DNA from 3 places in the Chryseobacterium turcicum genome. Region 1 is predicted to be linked to each of the others. Evidence: riboswitches for the same ligand, from Rfam matches in the RefSeq annotation. Region 1 holds a riboswitch; each other region holds the start of a gene.

What was found. A riboswitch is a leader RNA that binds a small molecule or an ion and turns the genes downstream of it on or off. The one in region 1 is predicted to bind thiamine pyrophosphate.
Region 2: another riboswitch for thiamine pyrophosphate. It lies ahead of thiS (sulfur carrier protein ThiS); the one in region 1 lies ahead of pnuC (nicotinamide riboside transporter PnuC).
Region 3: another riboswitch for thiamine pyrophosphate. It lies ahead of thiM (hydroxyethylthiazole kinase); the one in region 1 lies ahead of pnuC (nicotinamide riboside transporter PnuC).

The regions. Positions count from the first base shown of each region.
Region 1 covers NZ_JAJNAY010000001.1:1,933,807-1,941,842, reverse strand. The annotation lists gene LO744_RS08790 (hypothetical protein) at 1-584, shown strand, start outside; gene LO744_RS08785 (hypothetical protein) at 868-1,164, opposite strand; gene LO744_RS08780 (acyl-CoA dehydrogenase family protein) at 1,628-2,671, opposite strand; gene pnuC (nicotinamide riboside transporter PnuC) at 3,122-3,718, opposite strand; TPP riboswitch at 3,746-3,850, opposite strand; gene LO744_RS08770 (hypothetical protein) at 3,968-4,201, opposite strand; gene LO744_RS08765 (HPP family protein) at 4,219-4,815, shown strand; gene LO744_RS08760 (DUF2116 family Zn-ribbon domain-containing protein) at 4,818-5,159, shown strand; gene LO744_RS08755 (TIGR01777 family oxidoreductase) at 5,371-6,285, shown strand; gene nudK (GDP-mannose pyrophosphatase NudK) at 6,375-6,956, shown strand; gene LO744_RS08745 (hypothetical protein) at 7,234-7,806, shown strand; gene LO744_RS08740 (hypothetical protein) at 7,922-8,036, shown strand, end outside.
Region 2 covers NZ_JAJNAY010000001.1:450,500-458,535, forward strand. The annotation lists gene LO744_RS02210 (heavy metal translocating P-type ATPase) at 1-438, opposite strand, end outside; gene LO744_RS02215 (Crp/Fnr family transcriptional regulator) at 529-1,242, shown strand; gene panB (3-methyl-2-oxobutanoate hydroxymethyltransferase) at 1,302-2,117, shown strand; gene LO744_RS02225 (hypothetical protein) at 2,117-2,446, shown strand; gene LO744_RS02230 (RluA family pseudouridine synthase) at 2,454-3,131, shown strand; TPP riboswitch at 3,559-3,659, shown strand; gene thiS (sulfur carrier protein ThiS) at 3,717-3,923, shown strand; gene thiC (phosphomethylpyrimidine synthase ThiC) at 3,935-5,746, shown strand; gene LO744_RS02245 (thiamine phosphate synthase) at 5,743-6,330, shown strand; gene thiE (thiamine phosphate synthase) at 7,045-7,659, shown strand; gene LO744_RS02255 (thiazole synthase) at 7,686-8,036, shown strand, end outside.
Region 3 covers NZ_JAJNAY010000001.1:1,539,045-1,547,080, reverse strand. The annotation lists gene LO744_RS07020 (malate dehydrogenase) at 1-777, opposite strand, end outside; gene LO744_RS07015 (biliverdin-producing heme oxygenase) at 939-1,490, opposite strand; gene LO744_RS07010 (ATP-binding protein) at 1,500-3,707, opposite strand; gene LO744_RS07005 (nucleoid-associated protein) at 4,039-5,052, opposite strand; gene LO744_RS07000 (DUF7674 family protein) at 5,558-5,956, shown strand; TPP riboswitch at 6,411-6,503, shown strand; gene thiM (hydroxyethylthiazole kinase) at 6,566-7,363, shown strand; gene thiE (thiamine phosphate synthase) at 7,360-7,998, shown strand; gene thiD (bifunctional hydroxymethylpyrimidine kinase/phosphomethylpyrimidine kinase) at 7,995-8,036, shown strand, end outside.

The DNA.
Region 1 (8,036 bases):
GAGAAAAATTCATTAAAAAAGATGAAAAAGGAGAAACCTATTTTACAACTTCTACAGCAAACTGGCGCGGATATGTTGCCTATTTTGAAATCATAAATAATGAACTTTTTCTCACTGACCTTAAAATCGACGATTCTAATTCGGGTTTATTGATTTCCGTATACAACAAAATTTTTACAGATAATAAAACGGTAAAGCTAAATTACTCCGGAATTCTCACAGTTCCAACCGGAGATTTTATCGATTCTGATAATTTCGGGTTTTCAAGTTACTACAAAAGCTACCTCCTCCTCACGGTTAAAAATGACCATTTAGAAAAAAAGAAAGAGCTGCAAAACAAAGATTACATGAAGTTTAAAATAAAGCAATTCGAAGAATTTCAAAAAACTAAAGACTATAAAATAGCCTATGAAGACTATATTAAAAGCAATACAGAGAGCGAAAAAATAGAATTATCATTCGCAAAAACTAAAAGCAAAATTGCCGAAATAAAAAAGCAATACTCTAAAAAACCAACAAAAGAACAAATCGACGGCTTTCTTTTTATGATGTCAAATTTAGAGCAAATTTATGTTGACTATTAAAGTTTGCCCTACATTTCACAGAATTTTTCTTTAAATGTTCATTTTAAATACAAGAAAAATTCAAAGTATAAAATCATTTTTCAATATTCTCAAATCTCAATCGAACATTTAAAAAAGTTTATTAATATTGTGAATATCCGTCTTTAAGCATAACGCTAAAATCAGCAGTCGTTTTGTCATTCCGCAGGAATCTCAACACATTGAAAATGAACTAGTTTAGATTTCTACAGAATGACAAACAAGCTGTTAAAAATTAAGTTATTATTAATTACGGACATTCATATTAATATTTTACCTCCGAGATTCTACATTGGAACGATGTAATTTTATATTCTTGCGATGTAACTTTATAATGAAGCGTTGTAACTCTATATTCGAGCATTGCAACTTTACATTCTTGCGTTGTAACTTTACATTCGAGCGTTGCAACTTTACATTCTTGCGTTGCAACTTTACATTCGAGCGTTGCAACTTTACATTCGAGCGTTGCAACTTTACATTCTTGCGTTGTAACTTTACATTCGAGCGTTGCAACTTTATATTCTTCTGATGTAAAATAATATTCAATCATTGAAATCATTGATATTTAAAAGAAATTTTGTTTTTTTTAGACTCTGAGTAAGAACAATAGTACTTCAAAAATTCAAAGTCCTGAAAGGACGTTTTACTAAAGCATTGCGTGAAACCCAATGATAAAAAACACGATATCGTATATAGAAGCACTGAAGGGGCGAAATCAATTATATTACAACAATTTTAGTACATGACATTTTTTTTAACCGCAAAAGTGACAAAAGATTTTATAATGGATAAGTCATCCAAAAGCTAACAAAACAAGTGATAAAGCTTAAAAAACATTTTGTAAACTTTTGAACTTCTCTTTTTTCAATCATTTCTTTTGATGCTTTTGCGGTTAAAAAGAGATTTTAAGTTTTTGCGATGTACTAAAGATGTAGAGTTACATTTTTCGGTCTGAATTCTACATTGGTACACCTGCAAATAATATTCTCGTATCCGGAAGCTATAATTTTAGCGATGTAAATTTATATTCTTTTGATGGTATGATGATAGTCTTCCTTCAATTCTTTTCTAAAATTAGAATGCTGGGTCGCAGTAAAATAATCACAAAAAACTTGGTAAATCGCAGAATCTGTATGAGTTGCTTTAAGTCCCAAATGAAAATACATCTCCAGAATCTGATGCGATAAACTTTCAACTACATCTGAAGAATACTCATGAATTTCAAATTGTTTTTCAGAAATAATAAGTTGAGAATGAGTTAATAAAAATTCGATTTCATCAGCAAACTCAATTACTTTTTCCATCGCTTTCGCTATTCTACTATTAAATAAATTCAAATCAAGATGGGGACGAATGACAATCGCTTCTTCGGCAAAATGAGAAGCCATCCCAAGATAATTAACCAACAGCGTTAAATCTGCAAAAATTCTAAATGGAATTTTATCTAAAACATCATCCGTAAAAAACTCATCATAAATAAAACTGTAGTCTTTAGAAACCTTCACATTTTCAACCTTGAAAGAATACGTTCCGGTTGCTCTCATTCCCATCGATTTCCAGTTCGGAATTATTTCAGCTTGATTTTTAGAAATAACAAATGACCTAATCAATTCAGAACCCGATTCATCCAATAAAGAATTTCCGTTTTCCGTCAGTTTTGCATTCAGCGTAAAATGACTTAAATGCGGGGCACCAGTTGCAAAATGCCAAAGTCCGTTAATCAAAAAAGTTCCGTCGGTTTGTTTTTCTGCAGTTCCACCAATCATTCCGCTTCCTCCGAAACAGGTTTTAGCATCCGCAAAAAGCTCTTTTGCGAGTTTAGGTTTTAAGTTTCTGGAGAAAAAATTGGCTCCCGCACATAAAGTGAACATCCAGCCTAAACTCCCATCTATTTTTGACCAATCAAAAAGAATTTTCAACCCTTGATTTAAACGCAACCCCAATCCGCCATATAGTTTAGGAACCCAAATCTGAAGCAATCTTTTCTGATGAATTTGATTAATAATCTCATGTGGAACTTCAGAGGCTCCATGCATTTTTTCTCTTAATTCTTGAGGTGTAAACATATTTTAAAACTCTTAGAGTTTGTTTAAATTTAAATGAAAATAATTCATCTCGCAGATTTTGCTGATTTAGCAGATTAATTTCTGCTGTTTTTAATCTGCTAAATCTGTACAATCTGCGAGAATTAAAAAAACTGATTGAAAAAAATCAGAAGCCAATCATACAGAATTTAAATTAAGTGAATGTCAGCCTTTAAGCATAACGCTAAAATCAGCAGTCGTTTTGTCATTCCAGAGGAATCTCAACACACTGAAAACAAATCAGTTTAGATTCTGCGAAATGATAAACAAACTTTTAAAAATTAAGTTGTTATTAATTACGGACATTCATAAAATTAATTTTAAGCTCCCCGTTTTCAAGCTTCATCAAGCGACTTGTCACCATCTTTGCTCCTTAAAAAACCACGCTAATAAAATTAAAACTTTGCGTTAAAAAATTAAACATCAACCTGATTAAGTTACAGAAACCAATTTAGATTTAATATTTTTCCGCCATTCCAAATACCCTGAAATAGCAACGATAAATAAGAAAACCGTCAAAGCTGCGTACAAATAAAGACCTTTATGAATCAACAACGGAATTGCAATAATGTTGCTCATATTCAGTAAAATCCAGTTTTCAATTTTTCTTCGAGCCATCAACCACATTCCTGCCCAAGCAAAAGCACTCACTAAGGAATCCAAAATCGGAACATCAGAATCGGTAAAATGGGTAAGAAAAACCCAGAAAAGACTGAAAGTTCCAACCACAATTCCTGCAGTGATTAATTTTTCCTGATTCGTCGTTTCGGAAATAACGGTTTCAGATTTTCTTTTTCCAAACTTCCAATAAAGTAATCCGTAGATACTCATTACCAAATAGTAAAGATTTAAAGTAAATTCTGCATAAAGCTTTGCATAAAACATTACATAAAGCGAAAGTGAAATTCCGGCAATCCCAAAAAGATAATTGTTTGAATTGTTTTTTCGGGCTAATAAAACCTGAAATACTGAGAAGAAGACACCCAACCATTCTTGCCAGGTGGTATGTTGTAAAAAGTCCTGCATCAAATTAACTTATATAAATTAAATGATGAGATGATAAATTATAAAAATCCCTACGTCGGCATTATCCGAATCAGGTGTGGAAAAACTTCCCGGGTATCATCTCAGCCGCAATATGCAGCACCCCATTAATGCCGCAAATGTGAGACTTTTTTTTGGAAAATAAAAATCTTTTGTTTTCAAACTGTAAAAGAGATTTTATATATTGATTTAAACATAATTATTTATTTAACGCAATGAGCGCAAAGATTTTTTTTAAATTGTTTGAGGATATTTTTCCGTCCGCAAAGGCGTTCCACTCAGCGAAAAACGCAATTTACCTTTGCTGAACGAAGTGTCCTTGCGAACGGAAAATGTTTTCATTTTATATAAATTAATCTTGCGAACATTGCGTTTAAAATTCACGCATTCTTTAAAGCCAAATAATTCTATAGTTTCTTTTGCAGTTAAATCACAACCGCTTACAAACGGATATGTTGTATCTTTCACCTTCAAATAAATTTATCGTGAAAAAAACTTTCAAAAGAACGCTCAGAGTTTCAAAATATGTTATTTATAAAGAAACTCTTATTGATTATAAAGAACATTTTTGGTCTTTTTTAGGAGCATTTGTTGGAATTGGAGTGATTGCTTTCCTGCAGTCCCAATATTTATTTAAACAGGAAAATATTTTCTTAATCGGTTCATTCGGAGCCTCTTGTGTTTTGATTTATGGAGCCATTCAAAGTCCGCTCGCTCAGCCGAGAAATTTTGTTGGAGGTCATGTTATTTCTGCATTAATCGGAGTTACTGTTTTTAAAATTGTTCCCGATATTATCTGGATCTCTGCACCTCTTGCCGTTGCTTTTTCTATTGTTGCCATGCAATACACAAAAACTCTTCATCCACCGGGAGGCGCAACAGCTTTAATTGCAGTCAGTTCCACAGGAAAAATTCCTGAATTAGGATATTGGTACGTACTTTCACCTGTTCTGTCGGGTTGTCTTATCTTACTTTTAGTCGCTTTGGTTTTTAACAATATGACTAAAAACAGAAGCTACCCTACTCACAGCAGATTTATAAAATTGCTAAAGAAAAAACACAAACATCATTTGAAAAATTAATTATCATGGAATGTATTGAATGCGGAGAAAAAATTATCGGAAGGTCCGACAAAAAATTCTGTAACGACTCTTGCAGAAATGCTTACAACAATAATCAGAATAAAGATTCGAGCAATCTGATGCGGAATGTAAATAATAAACTCCGTAAAAATTATCGCATTCTGAGTGAAATCAATATCGAAGGAAAAACCAAAATTACAAAGTCAAAATTGGATGGCTTAGGTTTTGATTTTAATTATTTCACCAACATAAAAGTATATAAAAACGGTTCGGAATACATGTTTGTGTACGACCAAGGTTATAAAATACTGGAAGAAGATTACGTTTTAATCGTAAAAAATTAGTTTTGATACGTGATAAAAAAATTAAAAATATAATTTTAACCGCAAAAGAATCAAAAGAAATGATTGAAAAATAGAAATTCAAAAGTTTCCAAAATATAAAAGTTTACGTTATTTTTTGTTAGCTTTTGAATAACTTATTCCGTCATAAAATCTTTTGTTGCTTTTGCGGTTAAAAAATAGCAGGTATTAAAAAAAATAATCTAAAAAATAGATGAAAGAAATTGTATTAATTACCGGTGCAAGCGGAGCAATTGCAAGGGAGCTTTCAAAAAAAATTGAAAAAGACTATACAGTACGCTTCTTAACCAGAAAAAAGAAAGCCGAAAATGAGTTTGAATGGAATCTTGAAAATAATACGATAGATGAGCAAGCATTCGAAAACGTAAGCCATATTATTCATCTTGCAGGAGCCAATATTTCTGAAAAACGTTGGACACAAGACCGAAAAAAAGAACTGATTTCAAGTAGGGTAAATTCGGCAAAATTGATTTTAAATACTTTAAAAAAGAAAAACATAAAGCTCAAATCTTTTATTTCAGCTTCCGGAATTAATTTTTACGGAACCAAAACAACCGATAAAATTTTCACTGAAAATGATGCTTCCGGAAATGATTTTCTGAGTGAAGTTGTCGTGGTTTGGGAGAAAGCGGCTGATGAATTTAAAGAACAAAATATCGCAGAAAGAGTGGTAAAAATAAGAACTGCCGTTGTTCTTGATAAAAATGACGGCGCATTGGCAAAAATGATGCCCCCAATACAATTCGGGATTGGCTCACCCATCGGAAGCGGAAAACAATATATGCCATGGATTCATGTGGATGATATTTGTGGGATTTATGAGTTCGTTTTAAAAAATCATGAAATTGATGGTGCTTATAATGCTTCGTCTCCACAACATACAACCAATGAAAATTTAACGAAGTTAATTGCGAAGGTTTTAAAGAAGTCTTTGTTGATGCCGAATGTCCCATCATTTATTTTAAAATTGATATTTGGAGAATTGGCAGACGCTTTGCTGGAAGGTTCTAGAGCTTCATCAGAGAAAATAGAGAAAGCAGGTTTTGAGTTTCAATTTCCTGATTTGAAAATGACTTTGGAGGATTTGCTGAAAAATAATGAAATTTAAAACAGTTTATCTCGCTGATTTTACGGATTAAGCTGATTTTTTAATCTTCTAAATCTGCATAATTAGCGAGAATATAATAAAAATATAGAATGCGAGAGACAAAGGTAAATATTGAAAAAACAGAGATTTTATCTGAGAACTGGTACACTTTAAAGAAAGTGACTTTCAATATTAAAAAAGAAAACGGAGAGACCGAAACCCAAAGCAGAGAAGCGTATGACAGAGGAAACGGAGCTGTTATTTTGCTATATAATACAACCTCCAAAAATGTGATTTTAACGAGACAATTTCGCCTTCCCACTTACATCAATGGAAATTCTACGGGAATGCTGATTGAAGCTTGTGCCGGTTTATTAGACAACGATAATCCCGAAGATTGCATTAAAAGAGAAACTGTAGAAGAAACGGGCTATAAAATATCTAAAGTTGAAAAGATTTTTGAAGCATATATGTCTCCCGGTTCAGTCACCGAAATTTTGCATTTTTTTATCGCTGAATACTCTGATGATATGAAAATAAATGATGGTGGCGGATTAGAAGAAGAAGGAGAAAATATAGAAGTTTTAGAACTTGAATTTAATAAAACTCTTTCTATGATTGATAATGGCGAAATAAAAGATGCCAAAACCATTATGCTTTTGCAACATCTTCGTCTGAAGAATATTCTGTAAAGTTAAATTATATTTTATTAGAATTTAAGACATTGAATTTTAACATATTACAAAAACTTAAAATCACTTTTTAACCTCAAAAGAATCAAAAGAAATGATTGAAAAAAGAGAAGTTCAAAAGTTTACAAAATGCTTTTTTTTACTTAATCACTTGTTTTGTTAGCTTTTGGATGACTTATCCATTATAAAATCTTTTGTCACTTTTGCGGTTAAAAAAAACATCATGTCTAAAACATTGAATCTCAAATTATCAACCACCAACTAAAACCTACTTATTATGAAATTTATATTCACCATTGGTCTTTCAATATTGCTCTCTTCCAACTTTCTTGCTCAGAAAAATGAGAAGCTTAACGCAAAAGACCAAGCCTTAGTTGAGCACTTTAAAAACGATTATAAAAAGAAAAGCTATAAAAAATTTGCAGGGAAAATTCTTGTAAAAGATAATGTAATACAGTTTGACAATAAAACGGTTTATTATGACAAAGCAGATAAAATTACTGCTACAATTCTGAAAGAAGGTCTCATTTATCCTCAACTTTTAACCGATTATCAGATGCAAAAGTTTCTCGATGAATCAACCGATAAAACACAAAAAAGATTTTTGAAACTTCAGAAAGACCCAAGAGCTTCTTTTGATGTGAATAATATCAAGTTGAGCAACACTTCTGAGTTGCCTTTTTTAAGTTCAACTCTTAAAACAAAGAGATTTAAAATATTGATAAAAGACATCAGATTAAATACCACCACCATGTATCTTTTTGAATTAATGAATGATAAATCAACGAAAGACATTTCGCTGGAAGAGTTTATAAAAGGGGCAAAATTGACCTATATTGATACAGAATAATTCAAACTAATTGCAAAAAATGAAACAAAATTTTACTTTAATTATTTTATTTTTAAGTTTTAAATATTTTTTCGGCTTTTAAAATTGAAAAAACACAAAAATTGATTAAATAAAAATGAAAACATACTTCTTAATCTCATTATGCTCATTAGCTTTAGTTCATTGCACTAAAGAATCAGAGAAAGCATCATCAGTTCAAACTTCTAAACCAGAAAATGTAAATATTGATG
Region 2 (8,036 bases), 1.5 Mb from region 1:
GTATCCAAGATTGGTTAAAAATTTAGCTAAATCGCTTAATTTTAATTCATTATGATTAAAGGAGACCTGTAAGGTCTTTCTTGTAAAGTTTACCTGAGAATAATGAATGTCTTTGTGTAAAGTATGAAGGCTTTCTAGTAACCAAATACAAGAAGAGCAATGGATTACCGGAATTCTAAACGTGACAAGGCTTGTGTTGCCTTCAGAAAAATCGGTGACTCTGTCAAAGATTTCTTTGGTGTCGAGATAATCAAATTGTGAAGAGTTTTCTTCAGGTCTGATGCCCGCTTTTTTATTTAATTCGTAAAAATTACTAAGATTATTAGTATTCAGAATTTCATAAACAGATTTGCAGCCCGTACAGCAGAAAATTTTTTCGTCAAAAGAAATTCTTTCCTTTTCTATCCCTTGTCCGCAATGAAAACAGTTCTCGCTCACCTTCATAAATTATTGACTTACAAAATTATAACATTTTTTTTTTGTTTATCGATTTAAAATGTTCTATTTTTGTGACAAATGTCATAAAAAATGTCGCAGGAACAACAAATTGCTATTGAGGATAGATTTGCAAGAGTTTTTAATGATAAATCGTTTAAGGAAAGGCTAAACAGCGCAGATTTTGAAAAATATTTTAAAGCTAAAAAAAGCTTGAGTTTTCAGAAGAACGATATTATTTTTGAGGATGGAGAAACACCAAGAGGAGTGTATTTTTTGGAAAAAGGAGCAGCGAAGCTTTCAAAATCAGGAGCTTTTGGTAAAGATCAAATTTTAAGATTTATTAAAGAAGGAGATATCATTGGGTACAGATCTTTGCTTTGCGGAGAAAATTTTCAGGCTAAAGCTGAGGCGATGACTGATATTGAAGCTACTTTTTTACCTGCAGAAATTTTTATGTATTTGCTAGAAGTAGATTCGCAATTATCTTTTGTAATGCTACAAAAAATAGCTTACGAATTGGGAGAGTCTTCTAATACCATTACATTTCTTGCTCAAAAAACTGTAAGAGAAAGACTTGCGGAAATTCTTATTCTTTTAGAACAAAAATTAGGAACTGATCCTGAGGGTTTTATCAAAATTTCTTTAACGAGAGAAGAGATTGCAAACATCATCGGAACGGCTACCGAAAGTGCTATTCGATTGATTTCAGAATTTAAAGGTGACAGTCTCATTGAAGTAGACGGTAGAAACATTAAAATTCTCAACCACGATAAATTAATGAAACTAGGACACGTAGTTTTATAAAATCAAAATATCTAAGTCGGCGAAAGCCGACTTTTTAACTTTAAACAATCATATATATTATGTCTGTTCATTCCGAAATTAAAAGAGTTACTACTGAAACCTTACGAAAAATGAAATTCGATAAGGAGAAAATAACAATGCTTACCGCTTACGATTTTACAACCGCAAAAATGGTTGACGCCGGTGGTGTAGATACCATTCTTATCGGTGATTCTGCGGCGAATGTAATGGCGGGTTTTGAAACAACACTTCCCATTACGTTAGATCAAATGATTTATCATACTCAAAGTGTGGTAAGAGGAGTAGAGAGAGCATTGGTAATTGCAGATCTTCCTTTCGGAACGTATCAAAGTAACCCTGATATCGCCTTAGAATCTGCTGTTAGAATGATGAAAGAAGGTGGTGCTCACGCAATTAAAATTGAAGGGGGAAAAGAGATTTCAAAATCGATTAAAAAAATCATCAATGCCGGAATTCCTATTATGGGACATTTGGGATTAACGCCGCAGTCTATTTATCAGTTTGGAACCTATAAAGTAAGAGCTAAAGAAGAAGCTGAAGCTGAAAAACTAATCAACGATGCAAAATTGCTTGAAGAATTAGGCTGTTTTGGAGTTGTTCTTGAAAAAATTCCAGCAGATTTAGCTAAAAGAGTAACTGAAAGTATCTCAATTCCAACAATCGGAATCGGAGCAGGGCCTCATTGTGACGGGCAGGTTTTGGTATATCATGATATGGTGGGAATGAATAAAGGTTTCTCTCCAAAATTCTTAAGAAGATACCTCGATTTATACACAGAAATTACAGGAGCCGTTTCTCAATACGTGAAAGACGTGAAAGGTTCTGATTTTCCTAACCAAAATGAAAGCTATTAATGAAAAATAATTTACAAGCAGTACAAGGTGTCATCTCTATTTTAGCAATTATTTGTTTAGCAGTAGGATGGTTTAAACTTTTCCCAGATAATATTAATTATTTTCTATCGGCAAGGTTATTTTATATTTTAATAGGAATAAGCTTTGTTGTTCAGGGAAGAATGTTGACATTGACCAATCCTAAATTTGTTTATCCTATGTATGCAGCAGCTGGTTTGTGTGTTATCGGAGCATTTTTACCCATTGATTCAAGCCTTAACGTAATAAAAACAATCGGCCTTTTAGGAGGAGTGGTGATTTCTTTTATAAGCAGGTCACAGAACCGTTAATTTGAATATGGAAGAACAGATTGTTTTTGAAGACAACCATCTCTTAGTCATCAACAAAAAAGTCGGTCAGCTTGTGCAGGGCGACAAAACAGGTGATGAACCTTTGCTGGATTTAATTAAAAACTTTATAAAAAAAAGAGATAATAAACCCGGAAATGTGTTTTTAGGCTTGGTACATCGTATCGACCGACCAACTTCTGGTTTAGTAATTTATGCTAAAACCTCAAAAGCACTTTCGAGATTGACTCAGATGGTTAAAAACCGAGAAATTGAGAAGACGTATTGGGCAGTTGTAGCGAAAGAAATGATTCCTCAAACTCAAAAATTAGTTCATTATTTGCAGAAGAACGAAAAAAATAATAAAGCGATTGTCTTTACAAAAGTGACTGAAGGTGCAAAAGAGGCAATTCTTACCTACAATGTTATCAAAACTTTAGATAATTATCTTCTTTTGGAAATTGATTTGGAAACCGGAAGACATCATCAAATCAGAGCACAGTTATCAAAAACTGGAATTCCGATTAAAGGTGACTTAAAATACGGTGCACCCCGTTCAAATCCTGATGGAGGTATCAATCTTCATGCAAGAAAACTTCAGTTTATTCATCCGGTTACAAAAGAACCGGTAACGATTGTAGCTCCGGTTCCGCAGAATGATGCGATTTGGAGAGCTTGCGAAGAATAAATATTAAATAAAAATAAGTTATAAAATGGAAATTAGAGACAATCTGATTTCCATTTTTATTTTCTTACAAATGTAAAGTTCAGTTTTACTTTTCCACTTTTTAAGAGCTTTTTCCCGCTTTTCACTCTATCTTTTGGGTTACGCCTCCGCTTCGCTCCGCCGCAACCCAAAAGGATGCCGTTGCAATCGGGGCTAGATTGGAAGTGATTTGTTTAAATATCTGAAAATCAAGTACAAAATTTGTCATTTTATAAGGATTTCAACTCGAATCTTTCCAATATAAAATAAAAAGACATCTGCGTAATCTCTAAAATCAACGAGATAAAAAAAACAATATTTTCAAATATTTAAAACTTCCAGCCTCCATCATCCAACTTCCATCTTTTTCAAAAAATTTTGCACATTTCAAAAAAATAATTACCTTCGCTCCGAACTTTAGGGGTGTCTGTTGACAAAACAGGCTGAGACTTTACCCTTTGAACCTGATTTCTAGATCATACTAGCGTAGGAAAAAGTGAGATGACTTTGCTGTACATTCTATTGTACAATGATGGGCATTCCTAAAGTGTATTTAAAAATTTAGGAATGGAGCTCACAATCAATCACACACTAAGAAATTTTGATGTACTTCCCAAAACGCTGGAAGCACTTATCGCTATGGAATTACCTGAAAAGAAAAAAGGTATTGCCGTAGCGCTCAACAATCGCATAATTCCGCAGTCATTCTGGGCGGAAACTATTCTCAACAACAAAGATTCAATTTTAATTATCACTGCTACACAAGGCGGTTAAAAAATATTTTTATGGCTCATAAAATCACACGTTCGCCGTTTCCGAACTCAAAAAAAGTCTATGTTGAAGGGAAAATTCACCCAATTAATGTAGCGATGCGCGAAATACATTTAAGTCCGACAAAACTTACGAACGGAACTTTAGAACACAATCCACCAGTTACAGTCTACGATACATCAGGACTTTACACCGACGAAAATTCTGAAATCGATATTGAAAAAGGACTTCCAAGAATCAGAGAACAGTGGATTTTGGATAGAAATGATGTAGATGTTTTAGATGGAATTACTTCAGAATACGGAAAAGCTCGTCTTGCCAATTCAAAATTAAATGAACTGCGTTTTTCGTATAATCACCAACCGAAAGTTTCTAAAGAAGGGAAAGAGGTTACGCAATTGTATTATGCCAAACAGGGGATTATCACCGCCGAAATGGAATATATTGCCATTAGAGAAAACCAAAGAATCGAGCAATTAGATACTGTTTCAAAAGACATGGCTTTTCAACATCAGGGAAATAGTTTCGGAGCTAAAACGCCTAAAACTAAAATCACTCCCGAATTTGTAAGAGACGAAATTGCGGCGGGAAGAGCAATTATTCCCAATAATATCAATCACCCCGAAAGCGAACCGATGATTATCGGACGAAATTTTTTAGTTAAAATCAATGCCAATATCGGAAATAGTGCGGTTTCATCGAGCATCGAAGAAGAAGTTGAGAAAGCTGTTTGGGCTTGCAGATGGGGAGCCGACACGATTATGGATTTGTCAACCGGAAAAAACATTCATGAAACCCGTGAATGGATCATCAGAAACAGCCCGGTTCCGATTGGTACAGTCCCCATTTATCAGGCTTTGGAAAAAGTGAAAGGAGTTGCCGAAGATTTAACTTGGGAGATTTTTAAAGATACTTTGATTGAACAGGCAGAACAAGGGGTTTCATATTTCACGATTCACGCCGGAGTTTTGTTGAGGTATATTCATCTAACCGCAAAACGTGTGACGGGAATTGTCTCGAGAGGTGGTTCTATTATGGCAAAATGGTGTCTTTTTCATCATAAAGAAAACTTTTTGTACACTCATTTTGAAGAAATCTGCGAAATTATGAAAAAATATGACGTTGCTTTTTCTTTAGGCGACGGTCTTCGTCCGGGTTCTATTGCTGATGCGAATGATGAAGCTCAGTTTGCAGAATTGGAAACTTTAGGTGAATTGACAAAAATTGCCTGGAAACATAATGTTCAGGTAATGGTAGAAGGTCCTGGTCACGTTCCGATGCATATGATTAAAGAAAACATGGATAAGCAATTGGAAGTGTGTGATGAAGCGCCGTTTTATACTTTAGGTCCTTTAACGACCGATATTGCACCAGGTTACGACCACATTACTTCCGGAATTGGAGCGGCGATGATTGGCTGGTTCGGTTGTGCGATGTTGTGTTATGTGACTCCGAAAGAACATTTAGGGCTTCCCAATAAAGATGATGTAAAAGTTGGAGTGATTACTTATAAATTAGCGGCTCATGCAGCAGATTTGGCGAAAGGCCATCCCGGCTCACAATACAGAGACAACGCTTTGAGTAAGGCAAGATTTGAATTCCGATGGGAAGATCAGTTTAATCTTTCATTGGATCCGGATACCGCAAGATCTTATCATGATGAAACGCTTCCTGCAGATGGAGCAAAAGTTGCGCATTTCTGTTCGATGTGTGGACCAAAATTCTGTTCAATGAAAATTACACAGGAAATCCGTGAATCTGCAGAAAAAGGAATGTTTGGCAAATCTCAGGAATTCATCGAAAAAGGTAAAGAAATTTATATATGATTATTGTAATTACTCCTGAAGAATTAGTTGAAAATGAAACAGAGATTATCAATAAACTGTTTCAGGAAGGTTTGGATTTGCTTCACTTGAGAAAACCATTTATTAATGAAGATGAAATGACGAATTTTATTCAGAAAATAGATTCGAAGTTTCATTCTCAGTTGGTTTTACACAGTCATTATGATTTGGCAGAAATTTTTAATATTTCGAGATTTCATTTTAGAGAAATTGACAGACTAAATAATTTGTATAAATCTTTTACAGATAAAATAATTTCAACTTCCGTTCATGATATTGAAGCTTTTAATGAATTGAATGAAGAATGGGAATATGCTTTTATAAGTCCGGTTTTTCCGAGTATTTCTAAAAAAGGATATGGCGAAAATTCAACTGTTTTAAATGATCTTAAAAACCGGAAAAATCAAAATGTAAAATTAATTGCTTTGGGAGGAATTAATGAAAAAAATATGAACGAAATTTTTGAATACGAAATAGATGGAGTGGCTTTGTTAGGGGCAATATGGGAAAATGATGAGCCACTACATGTTTTCAGAAAATGTAAAGAAAACTTCAATAATTTATAAAGAATTTAAAATGTTTTTTGCCGTAAAAGTATCAAAAGAAATGATTGAAAAAAGCAACGAATTCAAGAATTTTTATAATAACAACTTTGACAAAGGTAATACGCTTGAGAACAAAACTTTCTCAAAATTTTTGGGATGTTAATTTAACGTGAACTCGACAATACTTTATTGATTTTCAACTATTAGCTATAATGCTTTTTCACGCAAAGTTTTTATTTAAACTAATCTTGATTTTAAGGAGCAAAGATTATCGAACAAGTCGATTAAGCTTGAAATATGCATGAGCTTTATCAAATCAATTCATTGATTCATCTTTGCTCCTTAAACTAAAACATGAAGAAAAATAAATCTTTGCGTGGAAAAATTCAAATAATCATTTTTTAACAAAGTATTGTAAAGAAAAGCTGTCGATTTTAAGGTCAAAAAGTTATAAACTATCAAGTATTGTAATTAGTAATTTGAAAATCAAGTGATTACTGTCGAGCTTGCATTGATTTAGTAGATGACAAAAAATCCCCAAAAAGCCTACAGATTTCCACAGATTTTTTTAGTCAGCAATAAAAATCTTTGATTTTTTAAACTTATATGTTCTTATCAACGAGATGTATTTTACTAAACTAATATGGCTTATGTGTCGAAAAAATTTGCAGCTTAAAAAATGTCAAATATTAATACAAATTAATCTCTTTTGCTGAGGTTTTATTCAAATTAAAAATGGAAAAATTACAATATATATCACAAGGATTTACAATTGAAGATCAGGAATTGAATATCAGAAAAGCACTCGATAACGGAATAAAATGGATACAGGTTCGTTGGAAAAATGCTGCTGAAAATGAATTGATCAAACTTTGTGAAATTTCAAGAAAAATATGTTCAGATAATCAGGCTGTTTGTATGATCAATGATCATATTCATATTGCTAAAATGGTCGATGCAGACGGTGTTCATCTAGGTTTAAAGGATGAAGAAATAGTAACAGCAAGACAAATTTTAGGTGAAAACAAAATCATTGGCGGTACTGCAAATACGTTAGAAGATATCCTTCAAAGAATTGATGAAAACTGCGATTACATCGGTTTAGGACCATTAAGATTTACTTCAACGAAAGAAAAATTGAGTCCGATTTTAGGTTTTGAAGGTTACGAGAAAATTATCAAAGAATTACAATCAAAATCATTAGAAATCCCAAAAATATTCGCAATTGGCGGAATCATTTTAGAAGACATCGAAAGATTACAACAAATCGGAATCTACGGTGTGGCGGTTTCGGGACAAATTACCAATCAGCCATCTATTATTAACCAATTTAAATCAATCATTCAGTGATTGATGGACTTTAAAAAAATTAGCACATGAAAAATCAACCTTTAATTATAGCAGACAGAACCTTTGAATCGAGATTGTTTTTAGGAACCGGGAAATTCGGAAATCTTTTAGAAATGACAGATTCTATCATCGCTTCCGGAAGCGAACTGATGACAATGGCTTTAAAAAGAATCGATTCTCAATCTTCAGAAGATGATTTGTTGAACGCCTTAAAACCTACAAAATCTCACCTTTTACCCAATACTTCCGGAGCAAGAACTGCTAAAGAAGCAGTTTTAGCAGCACAATTGGCAAGAGAAGCCTTAGAAACCAATTGGGTAAAGCTGGAAATTCATCCTGACCCCAAATATCTGTTACCCGATCCGATTGAAACGTTG
Region 3 (8,036 bases), 390 kb from region 1:
GCCATACTCTCCGTCAAGCATTAATGAACAAGGAATCATTTTCTTTTGGTCACATGCAATTGCCTGAACCATTACAGATACTGCAGCACCCGGAGCGTACCAAGCAGAAGTTCCTAATAATTTAGTTAATGTAGCACCACCAACTTTAGTTTCTTCGATTACATATTGTTGTTTAGCTTCGTCAAGAAACTCAGTTACTGGAACTCCGTTTCTTGTCGCTTTGCTCAATAAAGGAAGCATACCAGTATCACTGTGAGCAGCGATTACCATACCGTCTACGTCAGAAATTGGAGCTTCTAAAGCTTCAGCCAATCTGTATTTGAATCTTGCAGAATCTAAAGCACCACCCATACCGATGATTTTGTGCTTAGGAAGACCTGAAGTTTTGTGTACCAAATAAGCCATAGTATCCATTGGGTTAGAAACCACAATAATGATTACGTCCGGAGAGTTTTTTACTAAGTTTTCAGTAACTTCTTTTACAATTCCAGCGTTGATACCGATTAATTCTTCTCTTGTCATTCCTGGTTTTCTTGGAATTCCAGAAGTGATTACTGCTACGTGAGAACCTGCTGTTTTGCTGTAATCTCCTGTTGTACCCGTAATTTTTGTATCAAATCCGTTCAAAGATGCAGTTTGCATCAAGTCCATTGCTTTTCCTTCAGCAAAACCTTCTTTAATATCTACTAAAACTACTTCTGAACAGAAGTCTTTCATTGCGATGTATTCTGCACAACTTGCTCCTACAGCGCCTGCGCCTACTACAGTTACTTTCATAATATATTGATTTATTGTTTTTAATGGTATTATGGAACTTTACAGTTTCATAATATTACTTTTTATTATTTATTTGTTCGTTTAATTTTTTGCTTCCCAAATGTACAAATTCCCGAAAAATTGAGCAATCTTTCGGGAATTTTAATTATTATTTAAGAAAATTAATTAACGTTTAATAAAAACGTATATAATTTTTTAGCGCCTGCTAACACTTCATTATAGTTTTCTTCAGTAACTTCAGTGTCTAAAACTTCTTTGAAATTCTTCCACATCGATCCTGTATTTTCCTGATAACAACCGAAGAAATTAAATGTTACATTATCAAATCCTTCAGTTTTAGAAAGTTGTTTTGCGATAACGTTTCCACCTAAAGTAGAACCTTCAATCACATACATTGCTCCCAAAGCTTCAAAATCATTAGCCAATTCAAAATCGTGAGACGGAGTTTGATTTTCTAATGCCAAACTTGCCAAATCTTTCTCAATCAAAGGAAGTTTTACTCTTTGATTTAATTGAAGTTTTTCAGAAAACTTATCAGAAAGACTGGTGAAAATTTTGTTTTCACTGTGAAGCAACATCAAATAATTGGTGTTGATGATTTTTTTATAATCTTCTAAAGTAAAGGTTTTATTAAAAATTTTTTCAGAGCTAAATAATTTTTCAGCTGCATCGTGATACTCGGCTGTATTTTGTTTTAGATATTCAGATACCATATTTTTGTTTTAAAGTTGTACAAAATTAGGTTTTTGAAACGTTAAAATAAAACAAGTTCCATCTTTATTACTCTCATAATCTACATTTCCACCCAATCTGTTCATAATTCTGTGAACAATAGAAAGGCCTACTCCATTTCCTTTAAATTTTTTGGCATTATCCATACGGTTGAAAATTTTAAACATTTTATGCTTATTTTCTTCCGGAATACCGATACCGTTATCTTTGATACGATAAATAATTTTGTCTCCCGCTTCTGTACCTTCTATTTCAATTATCGGCTGCTCCTGGTCTGACGAATATTTTACTGCGTTATTGATGATATTTAAAAACACCTGATGCAACATCGTTTTATCGGCCAACACTTCCGGACATTCTTTAATCACCACCATACTTTTCTGGCTATCGTAGGTGATTTTTGCATTCTCAGTAATATTCTTAATGGTAAGATTGGTCTCAATGGTTTCAAGCTGTATTTCGCTGTGTTTTGCACGGCTCAGCTGAAGCACATTCTGCATCATTTCTGCCATACTATCAATCTCACCGATAATAGAATTGATTTTAGTCTTATTCTTGTCTGATGGGTTTTCTAAACTGTTGAGTAACATCTGTGCATTCAGCTTCATCACGGTAAGCGGAGTTCCCAAATCGTGTGAAATCGTATAAGAAAAACTGTCGAGCTCTTCATTTACTTTTTTCAGCTGGTCATTCAGTTTTTTTATGGTAATATACTGTTTGTGAGAAGTTTCAAGAATCAAATCACGGATTAAATCTACTGCGATTACATTTTTAGCACCCCATCTTTTAGAATTTCCTTTGTTATTTTCCGTAAAAACCTGAAAAGATGTACGAGGAGAAACAAATTGTGTCTCTACGCCGTCTTTCGAACACACATCAATTTTTTTCTCCGGATTTCCAGCCCAATTAATATGCTCGTCAAATTCTTTTCTAAACCATATTAAAATTTCTTTTTTACTTCTTTCAATAAAATAAATGATAATTCCGGCGGTATCTGAATTTAAATTTAATTCTTGTCCATAATCTTTTAGAAAGCTGTTGCTTACAAAAACATTTTGCGGTGTATTTTGATAAGCCCAATCAACAATTCTATCAATCGTTTCATTATCGGGGGTTAAACCATCTGTCACAATCTCTGTATCAGAAATAATGGCCAATCCGTCAGCTTTTGGCATCAGTCTTAGTTCAGATTTATTGGCATCTAAAGAGTCAAATAAAGTTCCATGTTTCAGGAATTCAGATTTTAAATTATTTAATTTTTCATTTAAATCTAATCGATATTCCAGCTCTTTTTTAGCTTTAAAAGAAGAATAGGCATTGGATGCTAAAACGGTAAAAATCCCCGCCTGTACGCGATCTTCAAGATCTACATGCTTCGCTTCAGAATTATGACAAGTTACCAATCCCCACAATTTATCATCAATAATAATGGAAATACTGAAACTTGATGAAGCTCCCGAGTTTTTTACATATTGACCATGAATGGGCGACATCGCTCTGGAAGAAGAAAAAGTAAGATCGATATTGGTTTCTGTACGACTCAAAACACGAACAGGCTCTGAATAGACATCAGAAAAAATTCTTTTTCTTTTCTTTTTGTACAATTCACGTGCTTGTCTCGGAATATCATGTTCGGGATAATGAAGCCCTAAATAACTGTCAAAATGATCGTTGGTTTTTTCGGCAATCACCTTTCCTGAGCCATCACTCATAAATTTGTAGACCATAATACGGTCATAATTGATGATATTGAAAATGGTATTCAAAAGCTGATTCCAAATCTCCTGATCATTATCTACAATATAGAAATTATCATATTTATTGGTAATCCGCTTCTGATGATTTTCAGTAACCTCTTCAAATTCTAAAAAAATATAATCATTGGCACGAAAAACAGAAAAATGATATTGTTTTTCGTTTAAAAAAATTTTGTCGAAATAAGTTTCGTTATCTTTTCTCAATAGAAAACCGTCGTCTTTGAAGATTTCAGAATCTATTACCTGCTGAAAAACATCAGGAAATTGGGAAAGTTTTTTCCCGAAAAGTCCTTCGGAATTTTCAATTTTAAAAATCTCGGTAATATTTTCACTGAAAAAAGTAATGGTAAGAGAAGCTATGTCTATGCCAATCAAGTATCCAAAACTTTGTATGTGGCCCGGAACATGAATGGGCTCATCATGACATTCTACAAAATTCATAGTATCTAATAAGTAATCAAAGATACTGATTTAAATACGCAAATTGAAAGATGTGGTATGCAATATTGATTTCGTATTTATAATTAACAAAAATTATGACAAATTAAAACAAAATACAATATCCAATTAAAAAAAACCAAAATTACTTAAGATAATTTTGGTTTTTTTTAATTAATTCCGAGATTCAATTTCCAATGTTAAATTGTGGAGTTATCTTATTTAATTCCCTTTATTTCAGCCTGTAAACCGTCAGTTATTATAATATAAAAATGTCTTTTATTTAAAGAATCCAAAGCTTCAATTTTTGAAACATTGTTTTTAAAACTTTCTCTTAGACTTCTTTATCAAAGTAAAGCATATAAAATTTTCCTTTATCATCCTGCCCTTGTTCCAGCATTTTTCGGTCACCGTGAATGTAAATATGGAAATTTTTATCCAATTTAATAATACTTTTAAAATGGCGCTGCGTCTTTTTTACCGCCGCTTCACTGATTGGGAATTCTTCAGCAATGTTGATCTGCATTTCTTGCTCGTAATCGGTTTTAAAATTATTAAAACTTTCAATCACATGCTCGTCTTTCAGTACCTCAGCGGCAAATTCATCCAGCTTAAACTCTTCTTTTTCTTTAAAGAAATTAATCGATTGGTTTAAAAAATCTGCCTGATCTGCTTTTGAAACTTCGAATTCTTGAGGAAGCTGCTTTACGATAAAATCTTTGTAAACCATCAGAGCTTCCTGCGTGTGGAAATACTCATCATCACGCTGTTTTACTTTTAAGAAATCTTCGAACCAGTAATACATATCTCCGTTTTTGTTGTTATCAACCACGGAAAGTACATAGCCACTTTCTTTATTGTTATTGTAAATTAAGGCTGCTTTATCAATTTTTGAAAGACTGATTCCTTGGTCTTTTTCAATTTCGAAAGATTCGTTTTTAGGGAATATCTTTAAGAAAGAATCTCTTTTTTCGGTTTTAAAAATCCCGATTTTATCTACTCTTTCTTCGCTTTCTCTTTCGTCTTCAAAGAAAACAATGAATAACTCTCCACCTTGAACGCGTGGATTTTCTGCAGCTTCGAAAAGATGTTTAGCAATATTTTCTGCTTCCCAAAGGAACTTGGCTTTATCATCAAAAATCTCAGACACCGAACTGAAAACCGGATTGTTTACCAAATAAGAATCGCTGTAGAATTGATAGGTTTCTTCAGTTTTAAAAGAGCCTAAAAAGTAATTTTCTAGCATCTCTACTGTACCTTCATCCAACTGAAGCTCTTCCTGTGAAAGTATAAGTGATTCTCCGTTGATTTTATTTCCTACTCTGTGGACTACAATTTTTGTAAACATCGATGATTTTTTATGGATTGCAAATATATTTAATCTGAAAGTTAAAACGGAATAAATATCTCTTTTCTTTGAATCTGAAAATTAAAAATTTGAATATCCTACTTGTCACATTATGCTAAATTTTAATGCTAAAGGTTTGAAAATACATTTGACTTCGTTGAATTTATGATTTAATTCAGTTAAGAAAAGTATGACATCTTTCAGTTATGGCAGATAAAAAGCACTCTTATTCAAATTTTGGCAGAATCTTTCATTACATTATTTAAATGGTTTATTACATAATCGTAAAAACTGAGTATTACTATTAGCATTAATAATCAACGAATTATAATTTTAATCACTAAACAAAGATTTATAATATGTGCGAAAGTTGCCATTAATAAAAGATTTCTCAAAGGGTAAGAAATTAAAACAAAATTCACATAAGAAACAGTTTTTTAATATTACAATCAAGAACTTGGTACAGTTTTGGCTAATACAAGAATGTTTTGAAAAAATATTTAAAATGAAGAATATTGACAAGAAAGTAATTAATGAAAATGGGGCAATTGAACATTTAAAAGTATTCTATCCTTCGTTACAAAAGGAAATCGTGCAACTTTCAGCACAAGATAACTTTGCAGGAATTATTCAGACAACAGTAGATCACCTGAAAAACCTGTTACAGGAATCGAAAATCAACATTGTGAATCACAACATCAAAATGATGGGCTGGATTTACAGGAATGGAACGCAAAACGTAAAACAGATTATCGAAAATCTTTTTGTAAGGTCTTTCAAGAGTTTTAAAAAGCAAACCGACACTCATCAATGGGATATTTTATATCAATATATGCCGGTAAGTTTTCAAAAAATCTATGTGAAACAAGCAAAAATGGACGAAATCTTATTCAAAAGACACTAAATCAATATTATATACATTACGAAAAAATCCCGGAGCAATTGCGCTTCGGGATTTTCTTTTTATATGAAAAAGACTATTATTTATTGAATAAAATCTTTTTCACGCAAAGATTTTAATTTTTAGGCTTATTGTATTAAACTTTTTATTTAACCACAAAAGGCACAAAAGATTTAGATATTTCTATTAAAGCTTATTTTTAAAATGAAAAAAGAACACATAAGTTCAAAAAAATCTTTGATTTTTAATTCTTTGAGAGCTTTGAATATCTAATACTATACATTTCGACTTTCTTTTGCCCTTTTTGCGGTTAAACAAAAATTAGTTTAAACAGCTTTATTATTATAAAACCACTTTGAAACAACTGTTTTAGAGTGGTTTATTTTTATGAAAGCTTCATTTTTTGAAGACATCAGTATCCTTTAATTTACAAATCAATATTTTTCAATACTTTTGTGTTACGCTTTAGGGGTATTCTGAAAAGAATTGAGAGAGTCCCTTTGAACCTGATACGGCTTACACCGACGTAGGGAAAAGCAATATGTCATATTCTAAAATTATGACTGTTGTACCGGATTTTATCCTAAAGCTTTTATTGATAAAAATTTTAGAATGGAAAACAATCTTTGGCACAACATACTTCGAGTACGAAACACTTCTCCTCTCGTTCACAGTATCACCAATTATGTTGTAATGAACAACACGGCTAATGCAGTTCTGGCAATCGGCGCATCACCAATAATGGCTCATGCAAAATCTGAAGTAGAAGAAATGGTAAATATTTCACACGCATTAGTCATCAATATTGGTACACTTGATGAATATTGGGAAGAGACCATGCTTATCGCAATAAAAAAAGCAAACGAACTCAATAAACCTTGGATATTAGACCCTGTAGGAGCTGGAGCAACATCTTATCGTGATTCTGTATTAAGTAAGATAATCTCTTTAAACCCTACCGTAATTAGAGGAAATGCCTCTGAAATTATCGCTCTTTCAAAAACCACTAAAACAATTACAAAAGGAGTAGACAGTACAGCCCAAAGCAATGAAGCTGTAGAAGCAGCCAAAATATTGGTACAAAATCACAAATCAATAGTCTGTATTTCTGGTGAAACCGATATTATCATCAGTGAAAATCAAGAAATACACTTAAAAAACGGGCATCCTATGATGACTAAAGTTACCGGATTGGGTTGTACAGCAACTGCGCTGATTGGTGCTTTTATCGGAGTTATAGAAAACAAAACCGAAGCTGTCGTTTCTGCAATGAGTTTATTGGGCGTAGCAGGAGAAATAGCCGCGAAACAAAGTACAGGCCCAGGAAGTTTACAACTTAATATCATTGATAAACTCTACAATATTACCGAAGAAGAGTTTTCTACCTATTTAAAACTGATAAAACAATGATTAAGAAAACATCATTTCCTTATCAGCTGTATTTAGTGATTTCTGAAAAAGATTGCTTGGGAAAAGATTTTCTTAAAGTTGCAGAACAATCGATTTTGGGTGGTGTAGATATTATTCAGCTGCGTGAAAAAAATACCTCAACAGAAGATTTTCTTAGAAAAGCAATAGCTTTAAAAGAGATTACTGATAAATATAATATTCCGCTTATTATTAATGACCATTTTGAGATTGCCGAAAAAATAGGTTCATTTGGAATTCATGTGGGAAATAATGATAAAGCACCCTCAATTCTCAGAAATGAATTATTTTTTAAAGATAAAATGATTGGATATTCCATCGAATATTTGAGCCAACTCGAAAGTGTAAATACAGAAATATCAGATTATCTGGGAATCAGTCCGATATTTAGTACAGACACCAAAAAAGATACAGTAACAGAATGGGGATTGGAAGGTTTATCTAAAATAAGGTCTCTTACCGATAAACCTCTTGTCGCTATCGGAAATATCAATTTCTCAAACGCAGCCGCAATTATAAAAGCCGGAGCAGATGCATTAGCAATTGTATCAGCAATCTGTAGTGCAGAAAATCCCGAAAAAGCAGCTTACGAAATTAAAAATGAAATAGTAAAATGAAAAAATATACTTACCCCACTGTCCTTACGATTGCAGGT